One region of the Methylobacterium sp. AC690 genome, then DNA from elsewhere that is predicted to be linked to it. Evidence: riboswitches for the same ligand, from Rfam matches in the RefSeq annotation. Region 1 holds a riboswitch; the other holds the start of a gene.
The links. Region 1 has a riboswitch for glycine ahead of gcvT (glycine cleavage system aminomethyltransferase GcvT). Riboswitches for the same ligand answer to the same signal wherever they lie in the genome.

Region 1 (5,971 bases):
CAACATCGAGGGGCAGTCCAAGGTCGGCCTGCTCTTCATCGACTTCGAGACCCCGCACAGGGTCCGCGTCCAGGGCCATGCCCGGATGCTGCGCGACGATCCCCTGATGGCCGAGTACACGGAAGCCAAGTACCTCGTCCGCGTCGAGGTGACGAAGGCCTGGGTCAACTGCCCGCGCTACATCCACAAGTACCAGAAGGTGGCGCAGAACCGGTACGTGCCCACCCCCGAAAAGGAGACGCCGCTCGCCCTCTGGAAGCGTCTCGACATGGTCGCCGACGTCATCCCCGAGGCGGACAAGGCCCGCGTCGCGCGGGAAGGCCAGATCGAGCTGCCCGAGTACGAGGCCCGGGTCGCCCGCGGCGAGAGCTGACGCCTCCCGAGCGGCCCTTTCCCGCGCGTGGGGAAGGGCCGCGTCTCCTCACACCATCCGCAGGCGCGGTCCCCGGCGGACGAATCCGACGATGTCCTTGACGGCGTCGAGAGTCGGGGCCGCGATGGCCTCGGCGCGCTCGGCGCCGTCGGCCAGCACCGCGTCGATCTCGGCCGGATCGGACACGAGGCGCTTCATCTCGGCGCCCAGCGGAGCCAGGGTCTCGACGGCGAGTTCGACCAGGGCCCCCTTGAAGGCCGAGAACTGGGCGCCGCCGAAGTCGCGCAGGACCTCCTCGCGCGTGACATCCTTCAGGGCCGCGAAGATGCCCACCAGATTGTCCGCCTCGGGGCGCCCGGCCAGGCCCGCCACCTCGGAGGGAAGGGCGTCGGGGTCGGTCTTAGCTTTGCGCACCTTGGCCGCGATGGCGTCGGCATCGTCCGTCAGGTTGATCCGCGAATTGTCGGAGGCGTCCGACTTCGACATCTTCTTGGTCCCGTCGCGCAAGCTCATGACGCGCGCCGCCGGCCCGCCGATCAGGGGCTCGGTGACAGGAAAGAAGCCGGCCCCTTCGTCGTGCCCGTGGGCGGCGATCGACTGCGAGAAGTCGTTGTTGAACTTCTGGGCGATGTCGCGGGTCAGCTCGAGGTGCTGCTTCTGGTCCTCGCCCACCGGCACGTGGGTGGCGCGGTAGGCCAGGATGTCGGCCGCCATCAGCACGGGATAGTCGTAGAGCCCGATCGAGGCGTTCTCCCGGTCCTTGCCGGCCTTGTCCTTGAACTGGGTCATGCGGTTGAGCCAGCCCAGCCGCGCGACGCAATTGAAGATCCAGGCGAGTTCGGCGTGCTGGGGCACCTGACTCTGGTTGAAGACGATCGAGCGCTTCGGGTCGATGCCGGCGGCGAGGAAGGCGGCGGTGACCTCGCGGATCTGGCCCTTCAGCGCAGCCGGGTCCTGCCACAGGGTGATCGCGTGCAGGTCGACGACGCAGTAAAGGCACTGCGCATCGCGCGCCTGCATCTCGACGAAGCGCTTGATGGCGCCGAGATAGTTGCCGAGATGCAGGTTCCCGGTCGGCTGTACGCCCGAGAACACCAGTTCCTTGAACGCGGTCATCGCGGCGGGGTCCTCGTGCGAATTGAGGGAGAGCGGCCGCGGACGAAATCCCGTGCAGCCGAGCGCCGGTTTCTGGACGCCATGCCGGAACCGGTCAAGGCTCCGCGAAATCCTCCGACAATCGCGCAGGATCGTCGCGACGAGCCGAGCGGAGCCGTTACGGCTCCCGGATCGCGCCCCCGCTCCCCGTCCGCGCCTGTCCTTCGGGGCACAGGTCGAGAAGCACGCAGCGGGTGCAGGCGGGATTGCGGTGGTGGCAAACCTTCTGCCCGTGCAGCATCAGCACTTCATGGTTGTCGTAGAGCGCCTGCGCACTCCAGTCCGCCGGCAGTTGCGCCCGCAGGATCGGGTGGGACGGCCCCACATCGACGCGGGGACCGATGAGTCCGGTGCGCTGGGCAACCCGGTGGTGGTGGCTGTCCACCGGCAGGGCCGGCATCCGCAGAATACTGAAGGAGAGCACTGCCGCACTCGTCTTCGGCCCGACCCCGGGAATCGCCTCGAGCCAGGCCCGGGCCTCCTCCACCGCCATATCCTTCAAGAAGTCGAGGTTCAGTGCGCCGTGGCGCGCCTGCACGGCGGAGAGGATCGCCTGGAGCCGCGGCGCCTTCAGTTCGGGCCAGGTCACCCCCGCGATGGTCGCCTCGATGTCGGAGACGGGGGCAGCCAGCATCTGGTCCCAGTCGGGATAGCGCGCCCGGAGGGCCTTGAAGGCCCGGCCGGACTCAGCGTTGCGGGTCCGGTGGGAGAGCAGCGAGGAGACGAGTTCGCTCAACGGGTCGAGGCTGTGGAAGTAGGGGATCGGGCAGCCATAGACCGGGCAGAGGCGCGCGTGGATCGCCAGCGCCTTGTCGGTCAGGGCCGGGTCGAACGCGGCTGAGCCCGGCTTCGGGACGCGGCCCCGGCGGGGGCGGGGCCCGGCGAGATCGTGTTCGGGGAGGTCTCGTCCGGGTGCGATCGGCATATCGAGGGAATCCGGCCGGAGTCGCCGCGGTTCCCGAGCGCGGTCGCGGATCGTGGTCGGACTGACGGATCGGCGAAAGCGTAACGCACCGGCCGGGCAGGGCGCCTTGCCTGACGCAGTGCGATGTGAAACCCTGACGTGGTCATCAAGGACGATACGGGAGAGCCCAGGTCGAGCGTTTCACACGCAGAAACTTTCGAACCATGGCGCCGACGGAGCAACCACCCCCGGAAACTCTCAGGCACAATCACCGTACCGTTGGACAATCTGGAGAGAGGCGCCTGATGGCGTCCACCGAAGGAGAAATCCCGGACCGCAGCAGCGGTCGGGGAGAAGCTCTCAGGTAACCGCGACAGATGGGGGCAGCCGGAAACGCTCAGTCGAGCTTCCGGAGGCTGTTTGTCGTGGAGTAATCCGATGTCCCCCGATGTTGCCTGCACGCCCCTCCATGCCCTGCACCTGCGTCACGGCGGCCGCATGGTCCCCTTCGCGGGCTACGCCATGCCGGTGCAGTACCCGGCGGGCCTGCTCAAGGAGCACCTGCACACGCGGGCCCAGGCCGGGCTGTTCGACGTCTCGCATATGGGTCAAATCCGGCTCACCCCGCGCTCGGGCGATGTCGACGACGTGGCGCGCGCACTCGAGACCCTCCTGCCCATCGATGTGCTCGGCCTGAAGCCGGGCCGCCAGCGCTACGGGCTCCTCCTCGATGCGTCGGGCGGCATCCGCGACGACCTGATGGTCGCCCATTGCGGCGACAGCCTCGTCCTCGTGGTCAACGCCGCCAACAAGGTCGCTGACGAGGCCTATCTCCGTGCGCATCTCGCCGACGCCTGCACGGTCACGGTGCTGGCCCGCGCCCTCGTCGCCCTGCAGGGGCCGGGCGCCGAGGCAGCCCTGACGCGCCTCGCACCAGAGGTAGCCGCAATGCGCTTCATGGACGTGCGGATGCTCGGGCTGCTGGGTGCCTCCGCCATCGTCACCCGCTCCGGCTATACCGGTGAGGACGGCTTCGAGATCTCGATCCCCGAGGACAAGGCCGAGGCCCTGGCCGAAGCGCTGCTGGCCGATCCGGCCGTGCTGCCGATCGGACTCGGCGCCCGCGATTCCCTGCGCTTGGAAGCGGGGCTGTGCCTGCACGGCAACGACATCGACCCGGGCACCGACCCGGTGGAGGCCGGGCTGTCCTGGGCCATTCCGAGAGTGCGCCGGCGCGGCGGGGTCCGGGCCGGCGGTTTTCCCGGTGCTGCGCGCATCCTCGCAGCCCTGGAGGACGGCCCGAGTCGCAAGCGCGTCGGCCTGCGTCCCGAGGGGCCCACCCCCGTGCGGGCGGGAGCGCCGCTGTTCGCCGACGAGACCGGCACGGCGGTCGGCCAAGTGACCTCCGGCGGCTTCGGACCCAGCCTGCAGGCCCCCATCGCCATGGGCTACCTGCCGGCCGCGCTCGCTGCCCCCGGCACCCGCGTCTTCGCCGAAGTGCGGGGCAAGCGCCTCGCCGTCGCGGTCGCGGCCCTGCCCTTCGTTCCCGCAGGCTTCAAGCGCGCCTGATCGGGCCCGTTCCAACCCCCTTTGCCAACAACCAGGAGAGTGCGATGCGGAAGTTCACGGACGAGCACGAGTGGCTGGACTGCACCGGCGAGGTCGCCACGGTGGGTATCACCACCCACGCCGCCGAACAGCTCGGGGACCTCGTCTTCATCGAGCTGCCGAAGGTGGGCGCGAAGCTGACCAAGGGCGAGGCCGCGGCGGTGGTCGAATCCGTCAAGGCGGCCTCGGATGTCTATGCGCCGGTCTCCGGCGAGGTCATCGCGATCAACGAGGCAGCCGTGACCGACCCATCCAGCGTGGGCACAGACCCGCAGGGCGCAGGCTGGCTCTACCGCATCCGCCTCGACGATCCGGCCAGCCTCGACGGGCTGATGGACGAGGCCGCCTACGCCGAATTCGCGAAGTAGCGCCGCCCCTCCGATCCGCGGAGCGGCGCCTGCCCCCGTCCGGACAGACAGGGCCGACGCCCGCGGTCGCCCGGTGATCGAGGATCACCCGACGGCCCCACGCTCGATCCCTTCCCCATGAGGGAGAGGGCAGCGCGATTCCATTCCCGCACCAGCGACATCCGAGGTCCCCCATGACCACCGACCGCTACGACCCCTACGACTTCGCCAACCGCCGCCACATCGGCCCGACGACGCAGGAAATCGAGACGATGCTCGGCGTCGTCGGCGCCGAGAGCCTGCCGGCCCTGATGGACGAGACCCTGCCGACCGACATCCGGCAGGACGAGCGCCTCGATTTCGGGGTCGCCATGACGGAGCGTCGGGTGATCGAGCACATGCGGGGCATCGCCGACAAGAACCGGCTCCTCGTCTCGCTGATCGGGCAGGGCTACCACGGCACCACCATGCCGCCGGTGATCCAGCGCAACATCTTCGAGAACCCCGCCTGGTACACCGCCTACTCGCCCTATCAGCCGGAGATCAGCCAGGGCCGGCTCGAGGCGCTCCTGAACTTCCAGACCCTGGTCTGCGACCTGACCGGCCTCGACATCGCGAACGCCTCGTTGCTCGACGAGGCCACCGCCGCGGCGGAAGCCATGGGCATGGCCCAACGGATCTCCGGCAATGCAAAGACCGCCTTCTTCGTCGATGCCGAGTGCCTGCCCCAGACCCTCGCGGTGCTGCGCACCCGCGCCGCGCCGCTGGGCTGGACCGTCGTGGTCGGCGATCCGGCCAAGGACCTCGATCCCGCCCAGGTCTTCGGTGCGATCTTCCAGTATCCCGGCGTCTGCGGCGGGATCTGCGACCTGACCCAGCCCATCGCCGACCTGCACGCGGCCGGGGCGGTCGCGGTGGTGGCGGCGGACCCGCTGGCGCTGACACTCCTGAAATCGCCGGGTGAGATGGGCGCGGACATCGCCATCGGCTCGATGCAGCGCTACGGCGTGCCGATGGGCTATGGCGGCCCGCACGCGGCCTACATGGCGACCCGCGATGCCCACAAGCGCACCCTGCCGGGTCGCCTCGTCGGCGTGTCGGTGGATGCCCGCGGCAACCGCGCCTACCGCCTCGCGCTCCAGACGCGCGAGCAGCACATCCGCCGCGAGAAGGCGACGTCGAACATCTGCACCGCGCAGGTGCTGCTCGCGGTCATCGCCGGCATGTACGCGGTGTTCCACGGCCCGCGCGGACTGAAGGCGATCGCGGCCCGGGTCCATCGCGACGCCGTGCGTCTCGCCGCCGGGCTCGAGGCCCTCGGCTTCACGGTCGAGCCGGAGCACTTCTTCGACACGATCACCGTCCGGGTCGGGGCCTTCCAGGGCCTGATCCTCGGACAGGCGGTGGCCAACGGCGTCAACCTGCGCAAGGTGGGCGACGACCGCGTCGGTATCACGGTGGACGAGCGCACCCGGCCCGACATTCTCCAGGCCGTCTGGCGCGCCTTCGGGGCGACGGACCCGGCCTACGACGAGGCTTGGCCGGAGAACCGTCTGCCCGCCGGGCTGGTGCGGACCTCGCCCT
Region 2 (5,971 bases), on a different contig from region 1:
CCGTCCGCCGCCCGTGGAGAGCACCACGGCGTGCCGCCAGGGCCGCACGTCGTCGAGCGCCGGCACCGCGGCGACGGCTTGGCCCCAGTCGCGCCCGTCGAGAGAGACGCGGGCCTGTGCCCCGCGCCAGCCACGGGCCTGATCGTAGCGAACGAAACCGTCCAGCAGCGCCTTGCGGGCCCAGGCCTGCATCTTTGGGTCGAGGGTGGCGCGCACCGAGAGGCCGCCCTCGTAGAGCTTCTTCTCGCCGTAGCGCTCGGCGATCTCGCGCCGGACCTCCTCGGTGAAGTAGTTGGCGTTGGCGGCGTTGGCGAAGGCGACGCGCGGGTTCACGCCGAGCGGCATCTTGCAGGCCGCCTCGGCCTCCTCCTTGGTGATGTACCCGTTCTGGGCCATCAGGCCGATGATCTCGTTGCGCCGGTCTAGAGCCTTCTGGCTCTTACGGTAGGGATGGTAGTTGTTCGGACCCTTCGGCAGGGCGGCGAGGTAGGCAGCCTCGTTGATCGTCAGTTCGTGGACCGACTTGCCGAAGTAGTCGAGTGCGGCGGCTGCGACCCCATGCAGGTTGCGGCCGGGCACGATGGTGCCGAGGAAGATCTCGTTGAGGTAGAGTTCGAGGATCTTGTCCTTCGAATAGGCAGCCTCGATCCGGAAGGCGATTAGCGCCTCCTTGGCCTTGCGCTCGAAGGTCTGCTCCGGGGAGAGGAGGAAGTTCTTGGCCACCTGCTGGGTGATGGTCGAGGCGCCCTGCTTCTTGCCGCTCTTGAAGTTCGTCAGCGCGGCGCGGGCCAGTCCCTCGGGATCGACGCCGCCGTGCTTGTAGAAGTTCTTGTCCTCGGCCGAGAGGAAGGCCGCGATGACGATCTTCGGCATTGCCTGGATCGGCAGGTAGAGGCGGCGCTCCGTGGCGTATTCCGCCAGCAACGAACCATCCGCCGCGTGGACGCGGCTCATCACCGGCGGCTCGTAGTTGGCGAGCGCGGCATGGTCCGGCAGGTCCTGGCTGAACTTCCAGTAGAAGAACGCGGCCGCGGCGGCCGCGATCACGAGGACCATCGCGCCGACGCTGAACAGGAAGCCGAAGAAACGAAGGATGAAGCGCATCCGGACTCGATCCATGAATGATGAACCACGGGGATCAACGGCCGGGCCGCGAACGGAATGGGCCTGCCACGGTTGCGCGGGCCCGTCGGCCACACGCGCCATGCCTGTCCTGGAAGCCGGTCACCGCGGGCCATTCCCCGCATTGCGGCCGCAGTCTCGGCTGGCCTGGCCTTTCACCTGAAGAGCAGGACCTGGTTGTCTGACCGCGGGTGCTCGTCCCACTCGCTCTGGACCATCACCTCGGGCATCGAGGTTTTCACGACGACGGTCGTCCCCAGCGGGACCCGTCCGTAGAGGTCGTAGATGTCCTCGTTCAGGAGGCGGATGCAGCCGGAGGAGTCCGTGCCGCCCACCGTCCAGGGCTCGTTGGTACCGTGGATGCGGTAGAGCGTGTCCTTGTCGCCCTGGTAGAGGTAGAGGGCGCGGCACCCCAGCGGGTTCTCGACGCCGGGCTCGACGTAGCGCGGGATGTCGGGGCGCCGCTTCAGCATGTCCGCCGTCGGACGCCAGCCCGGCCACTTCGCCTTGCGCTTGATCACGGCGGTGCCCGACCAGGTGAAGCCGGCACGGCCCACCCCGATGCCGTAGCGGAGTGCGGTCCGCCCCTCGCGCACGAGGTAGAGGAAGCGGGCGTGCGTATCGATGACGAGGGTCCCCGCACGCTCCGGGCCGTCGTAGTCCACCAGTTGCTTCCGGAACTCCGGGGGCACAAGCGCGAGGTCGACCCGGGGAACGTTGAAGGGCTCGTCGGGGATCTCGCCGATGAACCAGGCGTCGCGGTTCGACGCCGGATCGACCGGCGTAGGAGCCTTCGACGGTTCGGGCTCGGTGTCCCAGAAGAAGGCCTGCGCGCGGCCGGGAACGAGGATGGCGGCGGCCATGAGAAGGCTTCGACGTGTGGCCAGCATCGGATGACTTCCAGTGGGGGGTTTCGGGTGACGTCCTGATCGGCGCAGGACCACGGGCGCCGCGCGGTCGATGCCGGCATGCGTCGTCGATGCGGCCCGGGGGTGGGCCGGCCGGTCGCGAGGGAGTTAGGCGGCAGGCCCGGAGGCTTGCGGCGTGTCAGGCTATGAGAACGTCATCGCGCAGGCCTCCGAGGTTGCGTCGCACGTGTCATGCGATGCTAGCCCCCTCTGTCATCGGCCTGAGAGTATCGGCGCGGCCTCGGAAGAGGTCGCGACTTACACCATCGGCGGGAGCTGACGCTCCGCTTTCCAGAGTGTTGAACGACGGGCGGTCCGGGTGCCTGAGAGTTTCCGGGGCGGTTGCTCCTTCGGCGGCCGGTTCGCACCGGCTCTCTCCCGCTCGTCGCTGACTTGTCACTCCATCTAATGGCGACCGCACTGATAAGCTAGAAAATTCGCTAGCTTACGATCTAATGTGTGCGTTGAGGCACGCCGTTCGTCATTGTGACGCCTGGGATCGGCCTCGAAGCCCCCCGGGCGTTTCTGCTCCTGCGCAACATCGCACTCAGCGGCAGGCGTCGTTCGCGGCATCGGGCAAGGCCAGGAACGTGATGCTCTTCGGTGCAAGCGTAAGGTCTCCCGCGGCGATGGCTTCGCCGTCCAGGGCAGGAAACGCATCATCCGTTCCGAGCGCGAGGTCCTTCCCGTTCAACTGAACATGGGCGTCGTCGCCGGCCGACGCCGTCAAGGTGTAGCGGCCTGCACCGGTCGGCAGGTTGAGGGATGTCGTCCCCGACCGGCTGTTGTTGATGGCGAGCAGGGCGACCCCGCCGGGCTTACCCCGGAGGCAGTGCGCGTAAAGGTGCAGGCCCTCGCGGACGGGGATGCCGCTATCGAGTACGGTCGTGCCCATGAGGCGGCGCCACAGCAAGGCGCCCCAATAGGTCGGCTTCGGCACGAGGGTCTTGTCGTTCAGAAGCCCGTAGTCGCTCGCCACCAGGGTGTTGTGCGCCACGACCTTGACGTCCTGCCGGGCGAGGCGGCCGAGCTGGTCGAGGTACCGGAACGTATCGAGGAAGGTGCCGGCCCAGGGGTTTCCGCCGCAGGCGCTGTCGCCGACCTCGGTGAGCCAGAACGGCTTGCCGGGTTCGAACGCGTCCCGGAGCCTCGCGTAGAAGGCCAGGGTCTGGTTCGTCCGTCGGAGCCAGTCCTCCGAGAGCGCCGCGTCCGGCGTGGTCTGCGTTCGCTCGCCCATTGTGGCGCAGCGCCGCGAGACGGCCCCGTAGTGGTGGTAGGAGAACGCGTCGACGGAGGCGGGCTTCGACGCCGCGAGGAGATCGTGCGTCTTGAGGACCGGCATGTCGCCGTAGGCCACGCCCCAGTCCCCCGTTGTCTCGCCGACGGAGCCCGGTCCGATGACGAGCATGCCGGGGGCCGACCGCCGGGCGAATTCGGAGAACGCCTTGAAGTCCCGTCCGTAGGCGGTGGCGTCGTACCCGGCCGGCGCCCCGCCCATCGCGGCGAGCGTCGGCTCGTTCATGTACTCGGCGGCGGCGATGCGGCCGCCGAACGCGGCGGTGAGGTCGACGAGGCGTTTAGCCTGGCCGGCGGTCCAGGCGCCCTCCGCGTCCCGGGTCCCGACGCCGTTCGCGAACGACGTGACGATCCCGGCGTCGACGGCCTTGGCGAAGTCTACGACGCCCTTCCACTGCCCGTGGGTGAGCACGCCGCCATAACCCGGCGGAGGGGCCTCGGGGATTGCGTCCGTATTGGGGAGGTACGTCGTGTTGGCCCATGTGCCGCTGACCCGGACGTAGGCCGGTGCCAGCGCGGCGGCGAGCGTGCGCAGGCGCCGGTTACCTAAGTCGATGGGCGGCCGGTACTCGTAGACGTCGGGATTCATGCCGGCCGGGGTGTCGCCCTCGGCCTCGCCGCCCGCGGAGACGGGCTTCCCCTTCGGCTGTCGCAGAGCCGCCGCAAGGCCGGGACCGTACGGGCGCCAAAACTTGCCTCCGGTGACCTCCAGCATCTCGACATTGTATGACTGGTAGCGCTCGTCCACTGACCCGGTCTGCGGCATCGTCCCGACCGGGACGGAGACGGCTTGGGCGCATGCCTCAGATGCGGACAGGACCGCTGCGACCGACGCCAGCGCAGGACCCGCGATACGTCTGCGCGGTCCCGATGCTGCCGCGGGACATCCTCGTTCGGCGTTGTCGTTCGGACCCATGGGGTTTGTCTCCGTCTCGCTTCAAGATGCGAACCGTGGGCGCCCGAACCGTGCCAGCCCTCTGGGCCGCCATCCGCGATGCCTTCGCCCGCTTCACACCAGACGAGTGCCGCAACTGCCTCACCGCCGCCGGATACGAAGACGACTCGGCCGTCGCTACATAGGTGGGAACGGCTCTAGTCCTTCCCTTCGACACTTCCACCCCGGTGCCTTGCGAGATCAGGAGAGCGCGCCAAAAAGCACCAGAGCTTGTCCGCCGCTAGTCACGGTGATTGGGAACAGGGCCTCGTCCTTCAGCTCAGGGATTGCCTTCAGGGCCGAATGGCGCCCGTACAGCGTCGGATCGCTTGCAGACGGGTTGGGCCGGCTGATTTTCGAAACGGCGATGCCTTTCGATGTGAGAGCGGCCTCAATTGCCGGGGATGCCGGTATCCAAAATCGGATGAAATCCAACGTGACACGCTCGAATGCGAACACGGTTCCGCTTCTCCGAGTTCGATAGATGCACCGGTACAGCTTGTCGGGCCGATGTTCCTGGAAGCGAGGATCGGCCGCTACGGCGGCTTGGATGTCCAACCCAAGGCGGCTCGGCACCTTCCGCTCTCGCTTCGTCGCCTTGGAAATGATGGTCTTCGGAGTCGCTGATGGGGCAGCCTTCGCGATTGCCGGCGTCGGGGTCGTCAATGACTGAACCGTACCGGAGCTGATCGGTGCAAGCGCCGCCACCTTGCGGATCATCGTCCGCTTGATCGCGTCGATGATGTCGGGGTTTGTCTTGACGGATAGCTCTGCCCGCGGTCGGCCGGTACCCAGGAAATACTGGACCCGCTCCACGCTCGACGGAGAGGGGTGAAGGCCTACGCAGACTCGTTCCGGATCGAGGGCGCCCTGCTTGACGACCCACGCAAGCCCCTTGGCCGCGGTGGACCCGCAGGAGATCCAGATCGCGTCTGGCAGCGCCCGTACCTCCTCGACCAGGCATCCTTCGAGATAGGACCGCAGGACCGTCGTACGGGTCATCGACGGCTGACCGCTGTAGTTCTCGCCGCCGATCAGCACGGGGTAGCGTAGCGCCGACGTGAAGTGCGCCAGATGGGCATGGGTGTCCCATAGGCGCGCGCAGGTAGGAATGCCGAGACGGCCGTTAAGGCCGACCTCGTCCAGCATGGCGACCAACCCGGTACGCATCGCCCCCGAGAACGAGCCATGAACCTTAGCGGCCGACAGCACGGTCGCGTTGTCGGCACCGGAGAGGATCTGGCGCCGTGCCTCGATCAGGGCCTCCGTCGCCTGGTACTTGCCAGGAGTGATGCCGACGATGACGACCCGGGCGGTGGGGACCACGTGCTCGAAGGGTGCGTACGAGACCTGGAGAGGGCCATCCTCGGACAGGATAAGCTTTCCGCCCAGGGAGACGTCGTCGCGGATCTCCCGTTCGGACGCGGCGGCGATGACATTGCGGAAGCGGGCGAGCATGCTGGTGTTCACGTGGGCTCCTCAGGCGTTCTTGAGACGGTCGGTGCGGTGGGCGATGGTGATGACGCGGCCGGCATCGCCGAGCACGACGTAGATCCCAAGGTGATCCTCGATGCCCCGGTAGACAGCGGTCCCGAGGTAAGACCGGACCGACTTTCGAGCTTTGCGGTCGAGGCTGAAGACATCGGCGCCTTGGTGCCGCTGCACTCGGCCGAACCGCATGATCAGGCCGACGGCGACGCCCGGGATGGCG

Region 2: another riboswitch for glycine. It lies ahead of AC0IY1_RS06875 (L,D-transpeptidase); the one in region 1 lies ahead of gcvT (glycine cleavage system aminomethyltransferase GcvT).

What each region holds. Positions count from the first base shown of each region.
Region 1 is NZ_CEEDOX010000005.1:133,683-139,653, reverse strand. It holds gene AC0IY1_RS07720 (pyridoxamine 5'-phosphate oxidase family protein) at 1-373, shown strand, start outside; gene trpS (tryptophan--tRNA ligase) at 422-1,489, opposite strand; gene AC0IY1_RS07710 (endonuclease III domain-containing protein) at 1,647-2,453, opposite strand; glycine riboswitch at 2,601-2,716, shown strand; gene gcvT (glycine cleavage system aminomethyltransferase GcvT) at 2,871-4,001, shown strand; gene gcvH (glycine cleavage system protein GcvH) at 4,046-4,408, shown strand; gene gcvP (aminomethyl-transferring glycine dehydrogenase) at 4,582-5,971, shown strand, end outside.
Region 2 is NZ_CEEDOX010000004.1:277,329-283,299, reverse strand. It holds gene AC0IY1_RS06880 (penicillin-binding protein 1A) at 1-1,104, opposite strand, end outside; gene AC0IY1_RS06875 (L,D-transpeptidase) at 1,278-2,012, opposite strand; glycine riboswitch at 2,332-2,421, opposite strand; gene AC0IY1_RS06870 (hypothetical protein) at 2,578-4,092, opposite strand; partial or broken gene AC0IY1_RS06865 (IS630 family transposase) at 4,269-4,406, shown strand; gene AC0IY1_RS06860 (hypothetical protein) at 4,462-5,730, opposite strand; gene AC0IY1_RS06855 (hypothetical protein) at 5,740-5,971, opposite strand, start outside.